One region of the Streptomyces sp. NBC_00461 genome, then DNA from elsewhere that is predicted to be linked to it. Evidence: riboswitches for the same ligand, from Rfam matches in the RefSeq annotation. Region 1 holds a riboswitch; the other holds the start of a gene.
The links. A riboswitch is a leader RNA that binds a small molecule or an ion and turns the genes downstream of it on or off. The one in region 1 is predicted to bind cyclic di-AMP.
Positions count from the first base shown of each region.

Region 2: it holds a riboswitch for cyclic di-AMP, as region 1 does, so the genes downstream of both, OG870_RS28655 (C40 family peptidase) here and OG870_RS21995 (M23 family metallopeptidase) in region 1, are expected to answer to the same signal.

Region 1 is NZ_CP107902.1:4,706,411-4,710,594, forward strand. Features, by position in the region: gene OG870_RS21990 (aldo/keto reductase) at 1-801, opposite strand, end outside; gene OG870_RS21995 (M23 family metallopeptidase) at 1,009-2,034, opposite strand; cyclic di-AMP (ydaO/yuaA leader) riboswitch at 2,045-2,202, opposite strand; tRNA gene OG870_RS22000 (tRNA-Met) at 2,571-2,644, opposite strand; gene OG870_RS22005 (dihydrofolate reductase family protein) at 2,732-3,865, opposite strand; gene OG870_RS22010 (MarR family winged helix-turn-helix transcriptional regulator) at 3,991-4,184, shown strand, end outside.
Region 2 is NZ_CP107902.1:6,083,255-6,087,438, forward strand. Features, by position in the region: gene OG870_RS28645 (hypothetical protein) at 1-287, shown strand, start outside; gene OG870_RS28650 (tellurite resistance/C4-dicarboxylate transporter family protein) at 265-1,239, opposite strand; gene OG870_RS28655 (C40 family peptidase) at 1,339-2,493, opposite strand; cyclic di-AMP (ydaO/yuaA leader) riboswitch at 2,502-2,653, opposite strand; gene OG870_RS28660 (ScyD/ScyE family protein) at 2,933-4,036, shown strand; gene pcrA (DNA helicase PcrA) at 4,123-4,184, shown strand, end outside.

The DNA of each region.
Region 1 (4,184 bases):
CAGGGCGACCGTCGCCACCGGGGCCCCGTGAGCGTCGGCGATCTCGTCGAGGGCCGCCAGGACCCTGCGGCCGCGTTCCGTGTCCAGGTGCTTGCCGGCGCCCGCGCGGGCGCTCTCGACCGTCGTACCGGGCCGGTACTTGCCGGTGAGGAAGCCCGAGGCAAGGGCGAAGTACGGGACGGCGGCCAGGCCGTACCGCGCGGCGACGTCCTGGAGCTCGCCCTCGTACGTGTCGCGCGAGACCAGGTTGTAGTGGGGCTGGACGGCCACGTACTTGGCCAGGCCCTCGCGGTCGGAGAATTCCAGGGACGCACGGAGCCGCTCGGGAGTGATGTTGGACGCGGCGATGTGCCGCACCTTGCCCGCCTTCACCAGTTCGTCGAGCGCGCCGATGATCTCCTCGACCGGCACCTCCGGCTTGTCGAAGTGCGTGTAGTACAGATCGATGTGGTCGGTGCCGAGGCGGCTCAGGGAGGCGTCCGCGGCGGCCTTGATGTTGGCGGCCGTCAGGCCCGGGAACTCGGGGTGCTGGCTGACCTTGGTCGCGATGACGATGTCGTCGCGGTTACCGCGCGCCCTGACCCACTTGCCGATGATCGTCTCGGACTCGCCGCCCTTGTTGCCGTCGACCCACGCCGAATAGGAGTCGGCGGTGTCGACGAAGTTGCCGCCCGCGGCCGCGTAGGCGTCGAGCACGGCGAAGGACGTGGCCTCGTCGGCGGTCCAGCCGAAGACGTTGCCGCCGAGGGAGAGGGGAAAGACCTCCAGGCCGGAGGAGCCGAGCTTGCGAAGAGAAGTCATGTAGTACGTCAACACCGGCCTCGGAGGGCGATCTTCCGCTACGGCCGCAAAATCCCCGTAAACAAGCGGAGTCAGCGATTCCGACGGCTGGGCAGCGGAAACCGGCGGTCCTGACGTCGGGGGGATGCCGTCAGGACCGCCGGGATCAGAAACAACAGGAAGAACAAAGAGAACAGAGAGAACAGGAAGAACGGGGACAAGCAGAGGTCAGGGGTTGAGGCCCTTGCTGCGCAGCCACGTCATCGGGTCGATGCCGGTGGCCTGCCCGTCCGGGTGGACCTCAAGATGCAGGTGCGGACCGGTCACGTTGCCGGTGGCGCCGACACGCCCGATCACATCGCCCGTGCCGACCTTCTGGCCCACGCTCACGCTGATCGACGACTGGTGGCAGAACCAGAGTTCCGTACCGTCGTCGAGCGTGATGATCGTGCGGTAGCCGTACGATCCCGCCCAGCCGGCCTCCGTGACGGTGCCGCCGTGGACGGCCTTGATGAGCGTGCCCGTGGGGGCGGCGAAGTCGAGACCCGTGTGGTAGCCGGAGGACCACATGGAGCCGGCCTGTCCGAACGTGCCGGTGATCGTGTACGACACGACCGGCAGCTTGAACTGCTTGGCCAGTTCGGCGAGTCTGGCGGCCTCGGCCTTCTTCTTGGCCTCCGCCTCGGCCTTCTCCTTCGCGGCCTGCGCCTTGACCGCGGCCGCCTTCTCCGCCTGGGCGGCGGCGTCGTCGACCTGCTTGGCGAAGACGGCCTCGGTGGCCGACTGGGCCTTGCCTTCGACCTGGACCTGCTGGCTCTCGGCCTGGGCCATGATGCGGTTGCGCAGCGCCTCACCGGCGTCCGCGGCGCCCTGCGCGGTGTCGTCGGAGCTGACGCCGACGGTGCTGAGGGCGGTGGCGGAGCCCTTGGCAGCGTGCGAGGAGCCTCCGAACACGCCGCCCACGGAGGGCAGATCGGGCATGGAGATGGACACCGGGGGCTTGCCGGTGTTGGCGCTGGCCATGCCGCCCGCGCCTACGGCGGCTATGACACCGACGCCGAGAACCGTGGAGCTGCGGGCGAGTCCCCCGCCGCGCTGCTTGGAGACACGGTGCCGGCCGCGTATCGGGCGGAGGGAGTCCTCGGTGGGGTTCCACTCCTCCCACGGGCCCTCGTCGGTGCGGGGGCCGGCGAAGCCGAATGGCTCGGTGCTCGGCACGAACGGCGCTGCCGGGGCAGGCGGGTTGGACGCCACGTGGGCGCGCTCCTTCCTTCCTTCTCGCCTACCGGGTTAGCTGACGGGTTCGGAGCAGGAAGGTCTCCTACGCGCGTATACCTGCCGTAGGTTCACGGCGGCTTCAGCGCGATTCACCCCAGGGTGGTGGTTCCCCGGTTCCCTTGCGGGATTCGGCGCGTGCGCACGGAGCCGTCTCTTGTGACGGCTGGGACGACCGCGCTGCGTTATCGAACGTTAATAGACCCGGGGTGCCGTTTCCAAGCTGTTCGGCTTGATCATTAATGCTTCTTGCCCTGGACGTAGGGCCCATGAGTGGCCAAAAACGGGCGAGTTGACCAAGCCTCAGGATCCACACAGGTATTGACGGTATGTCAGTTGTTATGCGGAGGGCGGTCGCTCGATCACACCCGGTCACATCACGACAGCAGAGGCAGGAGAGACAAGGGGAGGCGCGGAGAGGTGCGGAGAGGTACAGGGAGGTACGGGGAGACAAAGGAAGCGGGAAAACACTCAGGGCCGGAATCCAGTACTGGATTCCGGCCCTGAGCCTTGAGTAGCGGGGACAGGATTTGAACCTGCGACCTCTGGGTTATGAGCCCAGCGAGCTACCGAGCTGCTCCACCCCGCGTCGTTGTGTAACCAGCATACGCCATCCGTGGGGTGCTCAGAACCAAGGTCACGACCGCCGGTCACGACCGCGGGGCACAACCCCGGGTCACGGCCCCGACAGATGCCTGTTCGGCGCCTTGGCCTGCTCCTCGTACTCCGGCAGTACGACGACCTCGACGCCCCGCGACGCCAGCAGCCCGCTCCCGTCCGCCTCCGTGACGAACGTGTCCGGCTCCCGCCACGCCGTGACCACCCGACGTACTCCCGCGTCGAGGATCAGTCGCGCGCACGGCCTGGGCCGGGAGGCGCGGTGGGCGCAGGGCTCCAGGCTGCTGTACACCGTCGCCGCCGCGAGTCTCGGATCGGCCGGGTCGAGCTTGGCCAGGGCCGCCTCCTCGGCGTGCACGACCGGGTCGCCGGCCTCGCGCGAGTGACCGCGGGCCAGCTCCGTGCCGTCGGCGGCGACGATCACCGCGCCCACGCTGAAGGCCGTGCGGGAGGGCGGGCACTGCGCCGCCAGCTCGCAGGCGAGGGCCAGCCAGTGGCGGTCGGCGGCGGCCGGGAGCGGGCCGGTGCCGGGGGCCGTGGGCTCGTAGCGCATGAGGACGACGTCCTCGATCCGCCGGGTCTCCGTCAGGCGCAGGCGGCCACCCTGGTAGGCGCCGGGGCCGAAGAGGCGGGGCGCGTCCGGGTCGCCCACGAAGAGGGGGGCGAGGACGAGCTGGAGTTCGTCGGCGAGGCCCTGCTGCAGGAGCTGGGTGTGGATCGTGCCGCCGCCCTCGACCATCAGGCGCCGTACGCCGCGCGCATCGTGCAGATGCTCCAGGAGCCGCCGCCAGTCGAGGTCGGGGCCGAGCGGGGCGACGTCGGCGGCGAGGCCGAGTGAGCGGGCCCGCCCGGCGCCCTTGTCGGTCGTGAAGACGAGCTTCTCGCCGCCCGTGTGCCAGAACTTGGCGTCCGGGTCCAGGTCGCCGGAACCGCTGACGGTGACCTTGAGGGGGTACTCCGGCTTCCCCGCCGCGACCCGGGCGGCCCGGCGCTCGGGCGAGTTGACCAGCAGCCGCGGGTTGTCGGCGCGGATCGTGCCGGCGCCGACGAGGATCGAGTCGACGGACGCCCGCACCTCGTCCACGCGGTCGAAGTCGGCCGGGGAGGAGAGCAGGAGGCGTTCGGGGCCGGTGTCGTCGAGGTAGCCGTCGAGGGAGACGGCGGCGGACAGCAGGACGTAGGGGTACGGCATCGGACGCGCTCACTCTCGGCGGCGGGCGGGGCGGGCTCGGACGGTCGGGGGCGGGCTCGGCCATGCGGACCGGGCTCGGACGGGCGGGGCTTGGTTCAAGTTTGAAACAAACCTACACTGGGGGCATGACGACTCGCTGGCTCACCTCCAAGGAGCAGCGCGCCTGGCGCGCGTACATCGCCGCTGCGCACCTCCTGGAGGACGCGATCGACCGGCAGCTCCAGCAGGACGCCGGCATGCCGCACCTGTACTACTCCATCCTGGCCAATCTCTCCGAGGTACCCGAGCGGCGGCTGCGGATGACCGATCTCGCCGAGCG
Region 2 (4,184 bases), 1.4 Mb from region 1:
TCCTCACCCAGATGAAGGCGATGGGGCAGGGCACGGCCCGCTTCGTCCCCGGCATGCTGCACGGGGCGCTGACGATGCTGGTCACCGGCGCGATCCTGGTCGGCCTCAACCAGGCCGACGGCCATCACGTCAACACCGTCAAGATCGGCCTGAAACTGGCCCTGCTGGTCGTGATCCTCGGCCTGGTCTATGTGAAGCGGGACGACGAGACGGTCGACAAGAGCATGTTCGGGGTGGTGGGCCTGCTCACCACGGCGAACATCTTCATCGCGGTGCTGTGGACCTGATGCCGACGCGGGCCGAGGTGACGGCCCCCGCGGCGACGGCCACCCATGCCGCCACGGCGATCCACAGCAGCACCTGCCCGGGCCCCTTGAGCCACGGGACGTCGAGGGCGGCGGAGGCGGACAGCACGGCCGCCGCCGTCATCCCGATCGGGAACACGGTCGCCCAGCGGCGCGCGTCGTAGCCGAGCCGCGGCCGGACCACCTCCGCGACCAGCAGTACGGCGCACCAGGCGATGTCGAGCACGAGCAGCGCGACGGTGACGGCGCGCAGGACGCCGCGGTCGTCGTCGTTCCACAGGTACAGGCGTGCGCTGTCCGCGGTGAGAAGCCTCGATCCGGCGAGCGCCGAGATGGCGAGCGCACCGCCCGCCACCCAGTGGTCCCCGTGGCCCTGAGTGAGCTGCCGCAGGTCGAAGCGGGTCAGCGCGAAGCCGTAGAGCACGAGCCCGAGCCAGAACAGCACGAGTGCCGCGTGCGCGAGCCATGCCGTCGTCTCGGCTGCGGCGAGCGTGGCGCCGAGCACCGCGAGCCCTTGTGTGGCCACGCAACACAGGAACACCGAGCCCGGCATGCGATGCCACCAGTGCCGTACGACGTCGACGAGCAGCACGGGCCACAGCACGGTCGCCAGCGCGAGCAGGGCCTCGGCGAGGGCCTGCCATCCGAGGGCGGAGAACCGGGTCCCGAGGACGGCGGTCGCCGCGACGGCGGTGAGCGAGTCCGGTGTCCGCGCCTCCGCCAGCCACTTCTCCCGGTCCCGCACCAGACGCACGGCGAAGTCCGCGGCCATCCCCACCCAGGCGACACAGGCCAGGACCAGGGCGATCCGCGACACCACCTCGTACCCCGTCAGATGCAGCCCGACCGACACGATGCCGGTCGCCATCACGGCGGCCCCGGCCGCCGGCGGACGCTGCGCCCACCAGGCGCGGAAAGCGGAGGAGGCGGACATGGGGCCGAGCCTAGGGAGCCCTGCCGCCCCGGGGGCGCGGGGCACGCGCGCGTGGGTCCAAAAACACCTGCACGCGCGCGTGCCCCGCTCCCGGGTGCCTCAGGCCGGCCGCACCACGCTGTGGATGATCGATTCGCCGCCGTAGTAGACCGACTCCTCGCGGACGTACGCACCGGGCTTCGGGGCGTGGATCATCATGCCGTTGCCGATGTAGATGCCGACGTGGCTGATGTCGTCGTAGAAGAAGATCAGGTCGCCCGGCTGTGCGTCGGCCAGGGGGACGGTGGTGCCGGCGTTCACCTGGTCGTAGGTGGTGCGCGGGAGGCTGACGCCGGCGGCCTTCCAGGCGGCCTGGGTGAGGCCGGAGCAGTCGTAGGAGCCGGGGCCGGTGGCGCCCCAGACGTACGGCTTGCCGATCTGCGCACGGGCGAAGGCGAGCGTCTTCTCGGCCTTCGTGGCGTACGAGGAGCCGGTGCCGGAGGTGCTGCCCGAGTCCGCGGAGGAACCGCTCCCGCCGGCCGAGGCCTCCTCCTTGGCCTTCTGCTCGGCCGCCTGTCGCTCGGCCAGCTCCGCCGCCTTGCGCGCGGCCTCCTGCTCCTTCTTCCGCTGGATCGCCGCGAGACGCGCCTTCTCCTCGGCGGTCAGCTTCGACAGCAGCTCGCGCGCGCCGGAGAGCTTCGCCTGCACCGTGGACTTGGCCGTCTGCAGGTCGCTCTGTGTCTCGGTGAGCGTCTGAAGGCTCTTGGAGGCCTCCTGCCGCTTCTTCATCGTCGCGGACTGCTCGGTGAAGTAGTCGTCGACCGCGCTCTTCTGGCGGGAGGTCAGCCGGCCCATCAGCTGCGTCTGGTCGAAGTAGTCCTGCGGCGAGTCGGCGAGCAGGAAGGTCGCCGTGTCGGGTGCGGCTGCGCCGGTCCGGTACTGGGCGGCGGCGTAGGAACCGAGTTCCTCCCGCTCCGCGTTGAGCTTCTGGGCGCGCTGGGCGACATCGTCGAGGAGGGTGTCGACGCGCTTGCGCTGCGTCGTGGTCTTCTCTTTGGCCGCGTTGTACTTCTCGGTGGCCGACTCCGCCTGGCGGTAGAGGTCGTCGACCTTCTTCTCGACCTCCTCGAGACTGGGCTGCCCGTCGGTGGCGGGGGCGGCATTGGCCGACTGGGACAGCAGGGCCACGGAGGTGAGGGCGGCCGTGGCGAGAGCGGGGGTGCGTATGCCTGCTACGCGCGTTACAGCGGGGCGTGACTTACGGTGCGACGCCAAGGGAGGCGACTCCTTCCACGTTCCGCCTACCGAGTTAGCTGTCGGGTTCGGGCGGGTGGTTCGGAAGGGTTGCCCTATGGTCCGCCCCCGGATGGGAGTCGGACCGATTCACCCCGGGATCGGTGGGTCCCCGGCTCCGGATGCGCGGCGGCACACCGGACTCGGCGGAGGCTGCGCGGCCCGGCGACGTTCGCCGGTGGGTGTCGTGCGGCCTGCTCGGAACGGTAGCCAACTCGTGTGGCCCGTGTGAAGGTTGATGTTCGATATGCCCGATACGTTTTCGTGACCTTGGGTCAGGACGTCGCGCAACGTGGTCCTTACGGAATGATCTGCGTAGATTTATACGTATTTTGACCGGGCTGGCGGCATGCGCCCGCTTCCTGGCGCTAACTTCCAGCCAGCCGCGGTCAGATGCCGCGGCGGGTGAGGGGGTACGACCATGACAAAGCGTGCAGCACTCGTCATCGGCACATCGGCACATCGGCACATCGGCGCATCGGTCGCCCTGGCCGCCACCGCGGGCATCGCACCCGCGAGCGCCTCCGGCGGGCACTTTGACGGCAAGCCGGTGATCCGCGTGATCGCCAAGGGCCTCGACCATCCGCGCCGGCTCTCCTACGACCACGGCCGTCTGTACGTCGCCGAGGCCGGCCGCGGCGGAAAGAAGTGCCTCGGCGAGGGACCCGAGGGCCCTACCTGCATCGGCCTGACGGCGGCGGTCAGCAAGGTCTTCCGGGAGGGGGACGCCTGGAAGCACCACCGCCTGGTCGACGGCCCGTCCTCGGCCGGTGCGCCCGACGGCGGCTTCGCGGTCGGCCTGAACGGCGTCTCGGCCCGCCACGGCAGTGTCTGGGGTGTGGAGACCCGGGCCCCGCCGGAGGCCGGTGTGCCCACTGCCCCGCCCTGGAACAAGCTCGGCAAGCTGCTGTCGATCGACCGTGGCAGGGCGAGGATCGCCGCCGACATCTCCGCCGTGGAACTGAAGTACAACCCGCACAAGACGGCCGTCGACTCCAACCCGTACGCCGTCCCGGCCCTCCCCGACGGCCGCGGGATCGTCGCGGACGCGGCCGGCAACGACCTGATCGTGGTGTCCAGGAGCGGCAGGGCCCGCCAGTTCACGGTCTTCAGGGACCACGACAAGCACGAGGCCGTCCCCGCCTCCCTGGCCCTCGGCCCGGACGGCAACCTCTACGTCGGCGAGCTGAACGGCGAGCCCGCGAAGCCCACCGCGCGCGCGTGGCAGGTCGACCCTTGGAGCGGAAAGATCCTCGGCTGGAAGCCCGGCTTCGGCGCGATCACGGGCATCGGTTTCAACAAACGGGGCGACCTGTACGTCAGCCGGCTCTTCGCCGGAGTCGTGACCAAGGTCTCGGGCGCCAGGCGTACGGACGTGAAGGTGCCCTTCCCGGCAGGCGTGGCCGTCGACCCGCGGGGCGGCACGGTCTACGTCTCGGCCTGGTCGGTCGCGGACCGTGACGGCACGGTCCTGGAGGGCAGGAAGACGCAGGGCGGCCAGATCTGGAAGATCCGCGGCTTCTGAGACCGAGGCCCACGAGACCCCCGATTCGGCGGAAGTTCTCGGGGCGGCGGCGGGCTGTCAGTGGGGCACCCTAGACTCGGAAGGCGATGAGCAGCCTCTTTGACGACAGCTTCCTGGCGGATCTCAAGGCCCCCCGCGGCCACGAGGA